DNA from 2 places in the Clostridium sp. FP1 genome. Region 2 is predicted to be linked to the other one. Evidence: a T-box and tRNA genes for the amino acid it is inferred to sense, from the RefSeq annotation. Region 2 holds a T-box; the other holds one or more tRNA genes.
The links. The T-box of region 2 lies ahead of serS (serine--tRNA ligase). A T-box ahead of a tRNA ligase gene usually reads a tRNA of that ligase, here a tRNA-Ser.
Positions count from the first base shown of each region.

Region 1: it encodes a tRNA-Ser, which carries the amino acid that the T-box ahead of serS (serine--tRNA ligase) is inferred to sense. The anticodon was not compared.

Region 1 is NZ_JAAMNJ020000001.1:1,739,050-1,747,533, reverse strand. Features, by position in the region: gene G9F70_RS08500 (MBL fold metallo-hydrolase) at 1-187, opposite strand, end outside; gene G9F70_RS08495 (alanine/glycine:cation symporter family protein) at 393-1,907, opposite strand; partial or broken gene G9F70_RS08490 (MerR family DNA-binding transcriptional regulator) at 2,229-2,378, opposite strand; partial or broken gene G9F70_RS08485 (NUDIX hydrolase) at 2,407-2,786, shown strand; gene G9F70_RS08480 (hypothetical protein) at 2,866-3,090, shown strand; gene G9F70_RS08475 (hypothetical protein) at 3,654-3,965, shown strand; gene G9F70_RS08470 (hypothetical protein) at 4,115-4,456, shown strand; tRNA gene G9F70_RS08465 (tRNA-Ser) at 4,590-4,681, opposite strand; gene G9F70_RS08460 (DedA family protein) at 4,788-5,402, opposite strand; gene G9F70_RS08455 (hypothetical protein) at 5,395-5,778, opposite strand; gene G9F70_RS08450 (hypothetical protein) at 6,072-6,338, opposite strand; gene G9F70_RS08445 (hypothetical protein) at 6,340-7,431, opposite strand; gene G9F70_RS08440 (phosphotransferase) at 7,917-8,484, opposite strand, start outside.
Region 2 is NZ_JAAMNJ020000001.1:19,014-27,497, reverse strand. Features, by position in the region: gene serS (serine--tRNA ligase) at 217-1,500, opposite strand; T-box leader at 1,603-1,804, opposite strand; partial or broken gene G9F70_RS00105 (DUF1667 domain-containing protein) at 1,942-2,190, opposite strand; gene G9F70_RS00100 (NAD(P)/FAD-dependent oxidoreductase) at 2,207-3,604, opposite strand; gene G9F70_RS00095 (hybrid sensor histidine kinase/response regulator) at 3,696-5,915, opposite strand; gene G9F70_RS00090 (UPF0182 family protein) at 6,178-8,484, opposite strand, start outside.

The DNA.
Region 1 (8,484 bases), 1.7 Mb from region 2:
CTGTTACAATTCTAGTTCCTTTCCCATTAGTAATTGTAAAAGAAGCATGCCCATTCCATTTAATAGAAGAAGATTTTTTTTCTAAAGGACTATTTATGTCTCTCGCAAATGCTACCCCACTCATCATGCAAATAGTTAATATAAAGCTTAAAACGTATACATAACCTCTCTTATAATTTTTTTTCATTTTAACTCCTCCTTTACTTAAGCCCTTAGCTTTACTTTATAATTTTATTTTATCAATGATTTGCCATTTAAAACATAGAGTATCTACAATAATTATCTGCGTATTGTCAATAAATATAATAAGTTGCAACACAATGGATACATAGAAATAGAAGCAGGAATCCCTAATAATTTAGAGTCCCCTGCTTCTATTTGATATTTAATTATTAACTATCAGTTTTTTTCTTACCTTCTGTTGCTGCCTTATAAGCCTCAAGCTCTTTTGCGTAAGTCTTTGGAATTATAGTATCCCATAACTCAGCACCCTTAATACCTAAATTTGATGGTATAAATACAGGGTCAATGCCAAGCTTCTTTTGAGCTTCATAGTCCTTAAGTGTAGCGATTCCTGGCTTATATAGTAATAATATTGCAATTACATTGAACCAAGCCATGGCACCAACACCTGCCGAACCGAAGTTCCACATAATATCTGCTTGTGCTATAGCACCAACAAATACACCAGCAGCTAGTATAGCTCTAAAGCAGTTAAGAGTTATCTTATAAGCCTTAACATTTTTGCTGTCCTTAAATAGATAACCTACGTTGGAGTCTGTATAGAATGCATATGCAAAAACAGTTGTAAGAGTGAAGAAGAATAACGCTATTGCAACGAAAGCGCCACCGAATCCAGGAATAAATGAACTTACAGCTGTTTGTGTAAAGTTACCCTTGTTTATTCCAGGAACTAGTTCAGTTATAAATCCACCGCTAGCAGATATAACGTTATATGAACCTGTTACAAGGATCATTATAGCTGTTGCAGTACATACGAATAATGTGTCAACATATACTGAGAAGGCTTGAACAAGTCCTTGCTTAGCTGGGTGTGAAACCTCAGCAGCACCTGCGGCTTGAGCTCCAGTACCTTGCCCTGCTTCGTTTGAGAATATTCCTCTTTTAACACCCCATGCTACTGCGCTACCAAAAACACCACCAAACATAGCATTAGCACCGAATGCTGAGCTAAATATCAAACCGAATACATCACCTATTTTCGAGAAATTAACACCAAGAATTACTAGTGCTAATATAATGTACGCTATAGCCATAAATGGAACTACAAATTCAGCAGTTTTTGCAATTCTCTTACCACCGCCAAAAATTACCGCTACAGTTATTACTGTATAAACTATACCCCAAACCAAGGGCGATACAGGAAATGCTGTACCAGCAGCTACAACGAATGAGTTGGATTGTATACCTGGAAGCAATACTCCACAAGCAAGAATTGCAAGTATAGCAAATGCCCTACCGAAGAATTTGCTGTGTAATCCTTTTTCGATATAGTATGCAGGACCACCACGATACTCACCGTGAACCTCTTCCTTCCATACCTGAGCTAAAGATGATTCGATGAAAGCTGAACCTGCACCTAAGAATGCGATTGCCCACATCCAGAAAACCGCACCAGGGCCGCCAAAGTAAATTGCACTAGCAACACCAGTAATGTTACCAGTACCAACACGTCCGCCCAAAGCCATTGCAAAGCCTTGGAAAGAAGATACTCCAGTTTCTGAGCTTTTACCACCGATTAACTGACCAACCATGTCTTTGATTAGTCTTACTTGTGGGAATTTCATAATAACCGAAAAGAAAATACCAGCACCGATACATAGGAAAATAATTACTTTTCCCCAGAAGAAGTTGTCTAAACTACTTGATAGTTTTAATAAATCCATAATGTCCCCCTTTGTATAAATATTTTCAGGTTAAAATAACATAAACCAATATTATCACCTTTTTCGTCATATTTCAATGTTTTTTTGCAACATTATTCTTTATTTCATTCTATTATTACAATTTTCCATTAAATTTGTCATTATATTTAAATCTAATTAAAGTTTTACTTCATCAATAAATTTAGAGTGTTTCTATGTATCTAGCCTAGCTATTTAATTAACAAATTTACTATTTACCGATAATTATAATAAATAAAAAAAGAATGGTACGAATAAAACATTCAAAACCCATTCATTGTATTAACTATTGTGAATATTGTGAATAAATTCGACCCACCTGCAGTCTTCTTCTGTATAATCCCTCATTCCACTTTTATTTCGATTTACACTAGGAAACAGTCCGATTCGTTCATAATAGCGGAGTGTATCCTGTGAAAGATCAAACTTTTTACTTACTTCTGAAATTATCATATGATTTTACCGCCTTCTTAAGTATTTTCTCATTTATATCAAAAATGAATTGAATTCTTACTATTATTCTATAGGTGGTGGAGTGCATTTAGGAGAAAGGGCAGAAGATGCAGTTAAGCGAGAAGTATTTGAAGAAACGGGAATTGCATATGAAGTTGACAGATTAGCGTTTATTCATGAGAATTTTTTTGATGGCTTGAAGAGCCATGAAATTGCATTTTATTTTCTAATGAAATCAAGAGGTACAAAAGAGTTGGATAGCAACAGCTATTCACAAGGTGTACGTGAATATATGCATTGGTTGCCAATCGATAAGTTAAAAGATTATGTTGCATATCCAAGCTTTTTTTTGCAGATAAGCTACTTAATTCGAGGGATAATGTTGAGCATATTGTCACTTGCGAATAATGGTAAGTCAAAAAGTGTAAAACTTGATAGGCGTAGGGCATATCAGCGATATCTGAAGACATTTCTCAGTTAAAGAGTTATGTCAAACTTATTTTATGGCGAAGTAAAGATTATTTATATTTTATTGGAAATAGATAATGAACGCAATCTTGAACAATTAACAAATACCCTACTACATGATGGTTGGATATTGATGTCATCGCAAAAAAATCCATGTATGCACATGGCATTTAATAAAGGATATACAAAAGAAGGCTTTAAAGAGATATTTTATCACAAAGTCTGGAAAACTACTAATAACTAATCACTATAGTGGGATTAATAAATAATGCAGGGAAATATCCTGCCTTTTTTTCATTCTTTATAAAATTGTTGTATTACAAACATATTTCATTGTAGCATTCAAAAATATCAAAAAAAAGTAAGATTTCTCCTTATCCAATTAATCCCAAAACAATTTCCACGTTCTTTTTTTTCAATATATGGAATATATTTAATGAGATGTTTGCTATTTTTTTAAAAATGTTAAACAACTTAAAGAGTGGAATAGAATTGAGTAAAGCATTCACGATAATGTTTATGTGCATAATTAGTATTCTAGGATACGCAATTATAATCTATTTAGTTTACTTGCTAATTAAGGCATTAACAATATACATAAAGAAAAATTCGTAATCCTCTTTGTAACTCTGCTTTTGTTTTGTTTACCCTACGCTATACTACATCGTCAATACCCTGTTTTATCAATATTTTCATCAACATAATCTCTATGTTCCCTGTAATACTTTATGTAAATATATGGCACAATCGTAAGTACAATATGTTCCGTACTTGTAATGTATGACGGAATAAAAAGGAGGGTCTGTCTTGAAATTAAAACACTGTCATAAGTATATTTTATATATGGTTTTTATTAGTTGCATTGCTTTACTATCTATTAATTTCATTAATAATGATAGTAATAGAATTGAAGATAAGACTAGCAGAATAATAATTAAATCAACTGAAAAGGAATATGTTCCAGATAGTAAAGAGCATACTGAAAATGGAGGAATTAGAGTATCGACACCAGTAACAAATGGCAAATCTAGAGTACAACCACTACCTATACCTAATGCTAACTCACCAATAATAGTTAGCCCGTTATCATTGTCAAAAATCGTTAATAGCATTGTATAATCTTTTCTTATGATATTCTTAAAGATTGGAATAATTGTGTCTTTATAGTTATTCCAATCTTGTAAAATATTGTGTCACAATAGTAATCTTTCATTAAATATCTCTAAAATATTTAATGATACGGGAAAGATAGGAGTGTTTAAGTAAGCATGAACAAAATAAAGGATATTTTAATTGGCATAGGTGTAAGTACGTTCGTACTAATAATATGGGTATATAAAATGGTAGTTACAAGTGATATACCTATTGAAATGTCTTATAATGATAGTGTCATAATAACGTGTATGTTAGTTTCACTTCTAATAATATATAGTTTTTACACAAGAAAAACTATATATACACTAACGAATACGATATTGTTGTTAATACCACTGTTTCTATGGTTTATGTCTATGCAGCAGGCATTAATATACCACTATCACAAATATGATACTTCGGTTTCATTTTTACAACTTATTTATAGGAAAGTGAAAATAAAGGTTAAGACCTAATGTTCTTAATAACCATAGAAAAGGCAAAAAGTACGCATAACTTCTCTTTTTCCTTCGAAAAATCATACGTACTATCTTGAATGTATTTGTATATAGAAAATATGAAAAAGACTTATAAACCCTTTAAAATCCTTGGCGGAGAGAGAGAGATTTGAACTCTCGGAACGGAATAACCCCTTCGCCTGTTTTCGAGGCAGGTACCTTCGACCACTCGGACATCTCTCCATATAATAAGTTACCTTTTACAGTATAACATATTTAAATTTTATTTAAAGTATATTTTTAAAATTATAGCTAAGGATATCCATTTTGAAAACAAGAACCATAATGACTAGCGTTTACTCTTCTTGTTTCTAATTGCTTTAATAAAAAAGTATAGAGCAATAATTAAAATTGCTATGTAAGTTATGAATTGTCCAAATCCTGTTACTATAGGAACTATAGTTTCAAATGAATCCCCAAACCAATATCCTAGTCCCAAGTATATACAAGTCCAAAACAATTCACCTAAAGCGACAAACAAACTAAATGTCGAAAATTTATATCGTGAAAGACCTGCTGCAGCATTTATAAAAGGTCCCATAGCCGATATTATAAATCTGCTAAAAAAAACTGAACTTCTTCCATGTTTATTTAAATAATTTTTAGCTTTCAATATTTTAGGTTTAACGTAAGTTTTTACTTTATAATGCCTGTTTAAAGCTTTATGTCCGATAAATCTCCACATAATATAAGCAATATTATCCCCAACCCATGAAAAAAACCAAATTTCTAGTAAAAGACTCACCACATTAAATTCACCAGCATAAGCAAAAGCTCCAGATGCCATTACAAGTAAAGATGCTCCTGTCGGAATCCCTATACACTGAAGTACAATGATACTACTTAAAAACCAAATATTATAGTTTCGAAAACATTCTATTAGTAAATTACTAAATTCACTCATGTTTTCTACCTTCTATCTCTCTATTACCTTGTATATTTTTATCACTTTCTATTATTTTCTTTAAATTGTCCTTCATATCTTTTAAAGTCTTATTGTGTTTTTTGCCTAGGTCTTTGATATATAAATTTTCATCACCCTTCTGCGGAACAATCTCAAGAGTTTTAAAGATTTCTTCTTCACTTATATTATATTTTCTAGACATTTTTTTTACTGTTATCCATTTATGAGTACTCATATCTCCAATTTGTCTACTCGCTTTGGTAGGTAAGTCAATATTTTTAACTTCAAAATATAGTACCGTAAAACGTCTTATTATTATAAATGTAGTTATAATAATTAAAACTGATAATATAGCCGTTTTTACATTTTTTCTCATTAAATCCCCTCACTCTAATAATAGTGTATTATACATATTATAATAGAATATACCACTAGATTCAATAAGTGATAATGAAGTCATCAAACCCTAGCAAACAGACTCATATCAATTATAATTATGATATAGATTTTTAATATTAATAAAAATAAAGAGATGTATAAAAAACTAGATGTTATTCTAAATAAACTAACAATAATTCAAAAACAAAAGGTGTAATTTATACCATAATTAGGTACAAAATACACCCTTTATTAAAATAAATATTAATATTCAAATCCTAATCCAAATTATTAGTCTTTAATGTATTTATTAATTGTAGCTGCGCCTTCTTCGTTTGCATGATAGTAAACTCTTAAGACATCTGCCTTATCCATATTAAATCTTGTTTCTTCAAGAAGGCCATTAGCTTCAGCTGTCATTAAAGCTGAGATTACATCTTCTCTTTTAAACGCTTTGAAATTAGCATATTCGCCTTTTAGAGCTTCAATAACGTCTTCAGCGCAGGCTTCTTTAACTTTTGTGAAATGTTTTAAAATAGCATAGTTAAGAGCTTTCATACTAATTTACCTCCTTTTTTCTAAACAAGTCCATTGGATTCATAGATATTACTAAGATACCAAACATCATTAATACAGCAGCCATCCAAGCGATAGGCGGTAATGACCAACCTTTCATACCGCTAAATACGCCAAGTATAATCCAACAACAGAACGGTCCCCAGAATGAGTATGTACCATTACACGCCATACCGAGAGCGGCACCACACATGCTGTTACCCCTATACCAACTCATATACGAAACGAATGCACAAAGACCACTTACAGCAAACCAAATCATAGCAGGACCACTTGTAAACGCCTGAACAACAAGGCCATTTGAAATCTTAACGCCACCTGCCATTATACCGAAAATAGGAATTAAAATAATTAAGTTTGAAAGACCTGATATTGTCTGACGGATAGTAATACCAATCTCAGAGTCAATCATAGATGTACCGTAACCAGCTACGCAACCCTCAAAGCCCCAACCAAGAGCAGCGATGAAAGCAATACAAACACCCAGGAACCTACCTTTTGGTGCATCTCCACCAATACTTGTGCTACCAATCATAAAACTAGCAAGAACACAAATACCAATGCCTACCATCATACGCTTGTTTAATTTTTGTTTGAATAATATTTTACCTAAAATAGCACCAATAGCTGGACAAAGGGCAGTAATAGGAATAACTATTGAACCAGCCATCTGAAGACCAACAACATAAGCTGTGCTGGAAATAGGACCTCCTATAAGAGCCGCTAAAATCATCACTCGACCTGGAGTAGTATTAATACATCTAAAGAAATCTCCAAGTTTACCTTTAACCCCTGCATAAAGTAATGCCCAAACAGCACTACAAGTATCATTTACCGCACTACCAAGTGCACCTAGTAAATATGTAATAGCAAAAGCTGATAAACCGGCCGTGTTAGTACCATACCAATCACCCCAAACCCCCTTAGACATACCTAATGTCAAAAATGCTGAATAAAATCCATACATAAGACCTGAGAATAAAGCGATTGATATACCCTTTTTGTAAAATTGTGATGATAACTTCTTTTTAGCAGCAATTGCCGAGGCACTAACTGTTCCTGTCACTTCGCTCATAAACAAAACCCCCTTCTTTTAAATATTTTTAGTATATTATCATTAAATTGTAATTTATAATTTATAATGACCTTTTTTTCTTAACACAGTCATTAGAAATTTCTTGCAGAGTTTTATGCAACTTTAATCTCCTTAAAATTTAACCTTACTTAGGGGAAAATTGGAAACCGTTTTCCCTAACAACGAATGCCGGCTCCAGCTTACATACCCCCTACTAATATAACTTAATAAGAGATTTTTTCATGGCATAAAGTGCAATTTTTTACTGCATTATATCCGCCAATTTTTTGAAGTTTTTGTACTATCGTTACTTTATTGCACTAATAGTTTAAATCAAGACACCATAAGAGAAATTTATGGTTTATTTACCATAAAAACACCCCATAAATTGAATGGACACAACTCTTTTTTAGTTGTGTCCATTCAATTTATGGGGTGCACTTCAAACATCAAAACACACTTTCTCTACCAACCGTTATGACTTCCTAGTTCTTTACCATATCGGCAATGGAGCAATCTCCTGAAACCGTGATTGCTTTGACATTCTTCTGAAAGCGTTCATATCTGGCACAGCAGTAGTCGAGAAAATCATCGCCACTGTAGTGTCTAATCATGGCCCATACCATCCAAAGCAAATCCTGCGCTACCATGTAGCATTTTATTTTTAATATTTCTCCTGGCGTCAGAAATTGGCCATAGTAGTCCAAAAGAAAATATTGTATTGCCTCTTCGGTAAGTCTAGATTCAAGGATATAAGCAGCCACATCCCAGCTTGGATCGTTCATTCCAGAATATTCCCAATCTACAAGGTAAGTTCTGCCATTGTCATCCACAACAAAGTTTTCAGGCACTGTGTCATTATGACAAGGTACAGAAATTGTATTTTTAATATTTTTTTGCATAAAATCAACCAATTCTTTTTTAAGTGTAGAGTAGTCAAAGAAAAAACCGCCATTAAGGTCTTGAATAATCTGTTCATATTTATTAAGCTCCGTTTGCCAATCAAAGGAATTAGGAAAATGCTTTGGGCTAGAGTGGGTTCTTTTCAGCAGA
Region 2 (8,484 bases):
ACTAACAACAATATTTATTATATCAGCATAAATATAATCTGTCAACATAATTTCTGTTTTTCTTACAATATCCTATATAAAATTTTAAAATTTATGATAAGTAAACAACTTAGGTACCTTTAGAAAAATATAATATACATTTTTTTAAAGGTACCTAAGTTATAAATATTCAAGTTATTTCTTTATACTTATTATAGTATATATTAAATTAACCATTTATTTTGAAATTATATTTTTACCACCCATATATTTCACTAATGCCTCTGGAATAGTTACTGATCCATCTACATTTTGATAATTTTCAAGTACTGCGGCTAATGCCCTTCCTACTGCTACTCCTGATCCATTTAGTGTATGAATATACTTAGGTTTATCTTTTTTATCATCTTTATACCTTATATTTGCACGCCTTGCTTGGTAGTCCTCAAAATTACTACAGCTTGATATTTCAACATACTTCTTATAACTTGGCATCCAAACTTCAATATCATATTTAAATGATGCTGTAAATCCTAAATCGCCCTTACATATCTTAACTATCCTATAAGGTAGCCCAAGTCCTTGTAATACCGACTCTGCATCTACAAGTAATTTTTCAAGTTCTGCATAGGAATCCTCAGGTTTTGTAAATTTAAGTAGTTCTACCTTATTAAATTGGTGTTGCCTTATAAGTCCTCTAGTATCTCTTCCTGCAGATCCTGCTTCTGATCTAAAACACGCACTATAAGCAACATGTCTTATAGGCAAATCCTCACCATTTAATATTTCATCTCTATAAATATTTGTAACGGGTACTTCAGCTGTAGGTATTAAAAAATAGTCTGTATTAGCCACTTTAAAGGCATCTTCTTCGAATTTAGGTAATTGACCCGTTCCTACCATACTTTGTCTATTAACCATATAGGGAGGCAATATTTCTGTATATCCATTTATATCTACATGACAATCTAAAAAATAACTTATTAGTGCTCTTTCAAGTCTTGCACCCTGTCCTTTATATACTGTAAATCTTGAACCTGTAATCTTTCCACCTCTTTCAAAATCTAAAATATCATTGTCTATTCCTAAATCCCAATGAGCTTTAGTTTCAAAATTGAAGTTTTTGGGCTGTCCCCATCTTCTTACTTCAACATTATCTTCCTCTGTATCACCTTGTGGCACATTTACACTCGGTATATTAGGTATCCTTAGCATAATATTTTTAATTTTTTCATCCACACCAGACAATTCAACATCGAAATTTTTAATTTCATCTGAAAGTTTTTTCATTTGCCCCATAATTTCATCTACATTTTCTCCGCTTTTTTTAAGCTTTGGTATAAGTGCAGATTGAGTGTTTCTTCTATTTTTTAATTCTTCAACCTCCATTAACACATCTCTTCTTCTTTTATCAAGAGCTACAACCTCATCAATTATTGATATATCAAAATTTTCACCTCTATCTGCCATTAATGCTTTTATCTCTTCTGGATTATTTCTTATTCTTTTTAAATCTAACATAAATATTCCTCCTTAAATATATTATTAATTTTTTATTCACAAGTGTTAATTGTCATACTTTAGTTATTTTTGAATATAAAAAAAGAGTCTTCATCCCCATGAAAAAGGGACGAAAGACTCCGCGTTGCCACCCTACTTGATTAAATATAAATATTTAATCCTCTTTAACAAATATAACGGTTATACCGTACTGCTTTTCACAGTCCCTCGAAGGTGGATTCACAAAATAAAAGGTATCAGTTTACACCAAACACTGACTCTCTTAACCTTTATATTTTGTTACTATTCTCATCATAGGTTTTATGCATTATTATGTTTTAATTTTATGCTATTATTTTAAGAATAATTTTACATCACACTTTTTACAAAGTCAATATATATATATTTAGTTTAGCCATTACTAAAGCCACTTTACTAATTATTCTCTTAAATGTTATTTACTTAAATATTCTTTGTACAGATAATATCAACTCCAGTATTAAGTATATTCTTACATACTACATCCCCTATTCTTAAAGGTGGGCCTACATGTATTCTACTTAATGCTTTTGAGCATTCAATCCATAACTTCCTATCAATGGGCTTACTAGTTTTTACTGAAACCACATTGCACAAATTAGAACCTTTTACCCTAACTAAAGTTGTTAAAATTGCTTCATCTTCATTTAAATTACAATCAGGTTGTTCTATCAAATAAACTCATCTCCTACATACTATCAAATTCTTTTATTCTATATAGTACAATACTAGAATTTTTTGAGTCCTTAACTATTTCCGTCATTTTCTTATTTGTTTCTCTTGCTAAAATAGAAACAATTTTATTTAAACAATGCGCCCCTTGACAATTTCCGAAGGCAGCACCAGTTCTCCTTTTAACTCCCTCTACTGTTCTTGCACCTAAAGGTCTCCGTATAGCGTCCACTATTTCCCCTTCAGTTACTTTTTCACATGCACATATTATTTTTCCATATTTTTCATCTACACTAATAATACTTTTTCTTTCTTCATCAGACATTTCTCTAAATTTATAAGACTCTCTTCTCTTATCATTAAAATCTTTTTTAAGATTACATTGCATCTTACTAACTACACTCTCACATACAATATTTGCTATAGCAGGAGTCATTGTTATCTGTCCATAATGTTTTCCCTTAATTTGAATAAGTCCATCATCAATACCACTATCATCGATTACCATAGGTTCATCAAAGAAAGGCCAATCCAAAAACATTTTAACATCCATATTATCTACACCATTTGTTATTTTAGATATTCTATCTACTACTTCATTATAACTAACATTCTCTTTTGTACTAACAGCGGCAACAGTATCTCCCTCAATAGTTGGAAGTGTGTAAATGCGCTCGCCCTTAGCATTAAACATAAACAGTGCATGAGAAAATTTTTGTTTTTCATTGTTATCTAAGAGTATATATTTTAATATTCCTTCATTATTATTTACTTCAAGTTTTTTTTCATTTACTATACTATAATTTTCTGAAGGAGTTGTATTTATTACCATTTTACAAGTAAATTTGTTTTTATTAGTAATAACTCTGAACCCTTTTGATATAGGTTGAATGTCTATTACTTCTTCTTCTAACCTAAATTTTACACCATTATCAAAAGCTACTTCGCCATAAGCTAGAGCTAAGTCAAATGGGCAAATTACACCTGTATTTTTAGAATATAGTCCTTTTTTTATATGAACTTTTAAATTCGGTTCCATTTCATATATATATTTAGATTCTAAAATTAATACATCTTTGTTGCCCCTATCTATTGCTCTATTATATGTTTTTTCAATCATGGCAGCCTCTTCATCGGTTTGAGCAATTATTAAGGAGCCACATCTTTTAAAAGGAACATTAAATTTAGCAGTTATAGTATCCATCATTTTATTTCCCATACGTTCAAGCCTAGCAGTTAAAGTATCTTCACTTTCAACGCCATCATATATCATAGCAGTATTTATTAATGCTACATCATCAGCTATATCATAATCTTTCTCAATTACAGCTATATTAAGATTATATTTTGAGATTTCATAAGCCACAGCGCAACCTATAATACCTCCACCCAGAATAAGTACATCATAATCCATGGTAACCCTCCACAATAAAACAAAAGTTTTTTTACTTTACCTTATTATTATATCCTTTTTTAAAAAAAGAGGCACGATTTGTGCAAAAAAATTAAAAGCTGGTTTTATAATCAAAAAACATTTGCTTCAAACTATCTTTATTTATAGGCTTGTTTAAAACAAAATCAACATTATTCATTTCTTGACCCTCGAAAGAACCTACCCAACCTGTCATAAGACAAAAATATATATGCTTATTTATCTCTTTAATTTTTTGCGCCACTTGTAATCCATTAATAATTGGCATAGTAAAATCACAAACTATTATATCATATTTTCTTCTATTTAACTCTGAATCTAAATCTTCACATCCACAGGTCTTTATTTTACATTTTGCAATTGATTTTATCATACTAGCAACAACATTTCTTATTTGCTCTTGATCATCAATAATTAGAACATTCCCCTCAAACTCTATTACATTCCTTGATATTTCATCATAATTTTTAACCATGTTTTCACATATAGGTAGTTTAACAATAAAAGAGGTTCCTACATTTTCTTCGCTTTCAATTTTCATACTTCCACTATGTGAAAGTATTATATTATAAGAAATACTTAATCCAAGCCCTGAACCATTATTACCTTTGGTTGTGAAGAATGGCTCAAATATCCGCTTTTGAATATCTATATTCATTCCCATTCCATTATCTCTTATTTCTATAATAACTCTATTGTCTTTGTTTTTTGTAATAACCTCAATTGTGCCACCTTTTGGCATAGCATCTACGGCATTTGTTATTATGTTTATAAATACCTCTCTTATTTCTGTTATATTTCCTTTTACTATTTCATTAGATTTTAATGATTTGATTATGTCTACTTTTATGCCTTTAAAAACACTTTCAGTTAGCCACTTACTTTTAGTTAAATCTATTGCATCTGTTATTGCACCATCTATACTAAATGTCTGAAAATCATCATCATTATATTTCTTTGTTAATTTTTTAACTTTATTAGTTATATTCATTCCATCATAAGCACAAATTTCGATAACACTAAGTAATTTTAAATTTTCTTTTTCCTGAGCTGTATCCTTTAAAAGTTGAACAGATCCTAAAATTGGCGTAAGTATATTATTAATGTCATGAGTTATTCCTGCAGCCATTTCACCCATAGCTTTTAGTTTTTCGTTTTGTATTAGTCTATTTTGCATATCACAAAATCTTTTTTGCTCTTGAATTAAATAAAAGGCTGTTTTACATATTGATTTTAAGTGTTCTATATTATTTTTAGAAAGCTCTTTATTATTTTCATATCTGCCTATCCATATTACTCCTTTAGCGATATCATAATATTCTACAGCAATAGCCATATAGCTTACTATGCCCATTAATTTAAATTTATCTGCTAATTTTAAATCCACTACTTCACTTAAATTCAATAATATATCTACATTATCCCTGGATATAATTTCATTGGATTTATTAATATACTTAATTATTTCTGGGTCATTAATTAAGTAGTACTTATGCTTCTTACTTATTCCATAATAGCTATCCATAGCTATTATATTTTCTTGTTCTTTAAGCGAACTGCTTAAAATACAAAAATCTACATCACATACGCCCTTAATTTTACTCATTATAATTTTTTTGAATTCATTTTCATCCGTACTTTTAGGTATATTAGAAAAAACATCATTAAATAAAACTAAATTTTTATTTTGATATTTTAACTGTGAATTAGACTGAAGCATCCATATTGCTTTTTCTATTTCATCTTTGCTCCTAAATTCCATTTCTTTATTTCTGTCTATAATAATTAATTTTTCAAATAAATCAGTAAATCTATATAACCTATTAAAGCTGTAACCACTATTTTCAATATAAACCATATTAGAAACATTATCTTTTGAACACTCTATTATTTTTTCAACACATTTAATTACAGTTTCTAATTTATAAGCTCTTTTAATTACATTTTTAAAATCCCATATTATTTTCAATTTTTGTTTAGCAACAGAAATAATATCTATAATGTCTATAAATTCTTTATAGTCATAATTAAATGCAGTAATATTATATGTTTTTATTTTGAAATTACCTATATTTATATTATGCCTTATAAATTCTTCATCGCTGTTAAAATTCTTTCCAATATTTTTATAGAATATATCATCTGTAAAAAATATAATTTTTTCTCCGTTTATAAGAGCATCATAAATGTATTTTTTTATTATCTTAGATAAATTATTTATATTTAAAACATCTGTACCTATACATAATGAATTTTTACCATCTTTATACAAATCATTGTTTATATATTTCATAATATACCCCTCATACTCCCATACTCTCGTATACATAATTATATTCGACATTTTATTTCAAATTCCTTTGTTTTATACTTTATGTGTTCTATTCTATACATTTTTATATAAATTAAATGAAATTATAACATAAAAATAAGGGCATATAAGTATATATGCCCTAAGTTATCATTTTATGCTGATACAATGTAATATAAATCACTTATAAAACACATAAATTTTTTAATATAGTTACATTATGTTAAATAAATTTAGATATATTTTACTTACTTATTTTATCTAATATATCACCTAATTGTTTTATAAATGTACCATATTCAGTCCAATTTCCCTTCTTTTGAGATTCTATTGCCTTGTTATATAAATCTTTAGCAATTTTTATATTTTCTAATACTTTTGTATCTACATTTGAGTTAACTTCAACTTTTGATGCATTATTTTTATCAGTATAATCAAATATCTGCTGGAGTGCTGACTCTATGTTATTAGCTAAAATTATTTTACCACCATAAGACACTACAATTTTTTTCATCTCCGGGATACTTTTTTCACCTTTAGCTCTCAGATACATAGGTTCTATATAAAGTAGTGAATTTTTAATTGGTATAATTGTGGTTTCTCCAAATTGAACTTCTGAACCTTGTGTATTCCAAAGTGATAGTTCTTTCGATATTATTGTGTCCTGATTCATCCTTTGTTTAAATAGTACTGGGCTATATACTGTTTCCTTTGGTGGAAATTTATATAAAACCATTTTTCCGTAATTATCAGCATCCATCCTTGCTCCCAGTAAAGCTACCATGTTGTCTCTTCCTTTTGTGTTAAAATATTCAAGTAAAACCATTTCTTCTTTGTTTTCCTTTGGTAATTTCATTATTAGGTAAGAGGCCTCATTTTTATCTTTTTTACCCTCAACCTTCACTTGGTTAGTTGCTATAGACCATACATCATCTCCATTATAAAATACTCCTGGATCTGTTACGTGGTATCTTCCGAGTACATTAGATTGTAAATTATATATGTCTTCTGGATATCTAAAGTGTTCTTTTATACCACTAGGAATTGACTCTGAATCCGAAAATAGTTTTGGAAATATATTTGAATAAGCATTTGCTATAGGATCGTTTTTATCAACTATATAAAATTTAGGGGTTCCATCTACTGCATCAATAACAACCTTAATTGAGTTCCTAATATAATTCACGCCGCTCTCTGGCTGTGAAAAAGGATATTTATTAGAAGTTGTATATGCATCTATAACCCAATATAATCTCCCTTCATTTATTACAGTGTATGGATCGCTATCATATGTTAAAAATGGAGCAATTTTATTTACTCTTTCAACTATATTTCTATTAATTAATATTTTACTATTAGAGGTTATATCGTTGGATAATAAAAACTTAGTGCTTTTTTTGTTTATAGCAAACAAAATTCTATTTGCCATATTCATCTCTATACCAGCCTTCCCCGCATAGTTGTTCATCTGGTTTTCTCCGCCTTTAGGGTAATCTAACTCTCCAATCTTTGTATTGACTACACTATAATCATTGGTACTCTCACCAAAATATATTCTAGGATTATCTAATTTTAAACCTGTTTTATTCTCTAAGGGGATATTATTAATAACAAAATCCGGTTGTCCCTCACTTGTTACGGAATTCACTTTACTCATAACCACTCCATATCCATGAGTATAGACTAAATGTCTATTTTGCCAAGTGTTCGCATTATCTTTTAGTGAGTTTAAATTAATTTCTCTTGGTGCAATAAACACTTGAGTGTACTTTCCATTGATATTATATCTATCAATATCTATATCATTAAAACCATAATAAAATCTCATATATTCAAATTGATTATAAAACTCTAGCGCTGGTTTAAAAGAATTGATTTTTATATTATCAATAGTATCTTTATTTGAATTAATATCCTCTTTAGTTAAATCATTTTTTATTTCAAAAGGCACTTCTTTTATGTTATCAATGTTAAAAGCTTTTCTTGTATTATCTATATTATATTGAATATATGGTTTTTCTAAAGTTTTTTCATTTGACTGAACCGCAAATTTCTGAACTCCAGTTGCTGCTAAATTTTCTCCAAATATTAGTAAAGCAATCACAATAATGGATATAACCATTGGTTTTGATTTGTGTGATATAAGGCTTATAAACGTAATTATGGCTGCGATAAATGATGCTACTGTTATTATTTGATAAAACCTTAATGTTACATGTACATCTGTATAGCTTGCCCCAAAAACTATTCCTCTTGGCGAATATACTAATTGCCATGCTTTTATTATATATCCCAAAGATAGCATCAATAATATTAGTGAAGATACGATAGCAAGTTGTCTTCCTGCAAATTTAGTTATTCCGTTATTAAAGTTTTTAAATCTAGAAAATGTACTTCCTTTATTGATGCTTAATATATGATCCTTTGCAGTTAGTATAAGATATGTTACTACCGTAATAATTACAATTACGCCTAGCAAAATTATGAACATTTGATATAATGATTCAATTAATGGAAGTTTAAAAATAAAAAAAGAAATATCTTTTTTAAA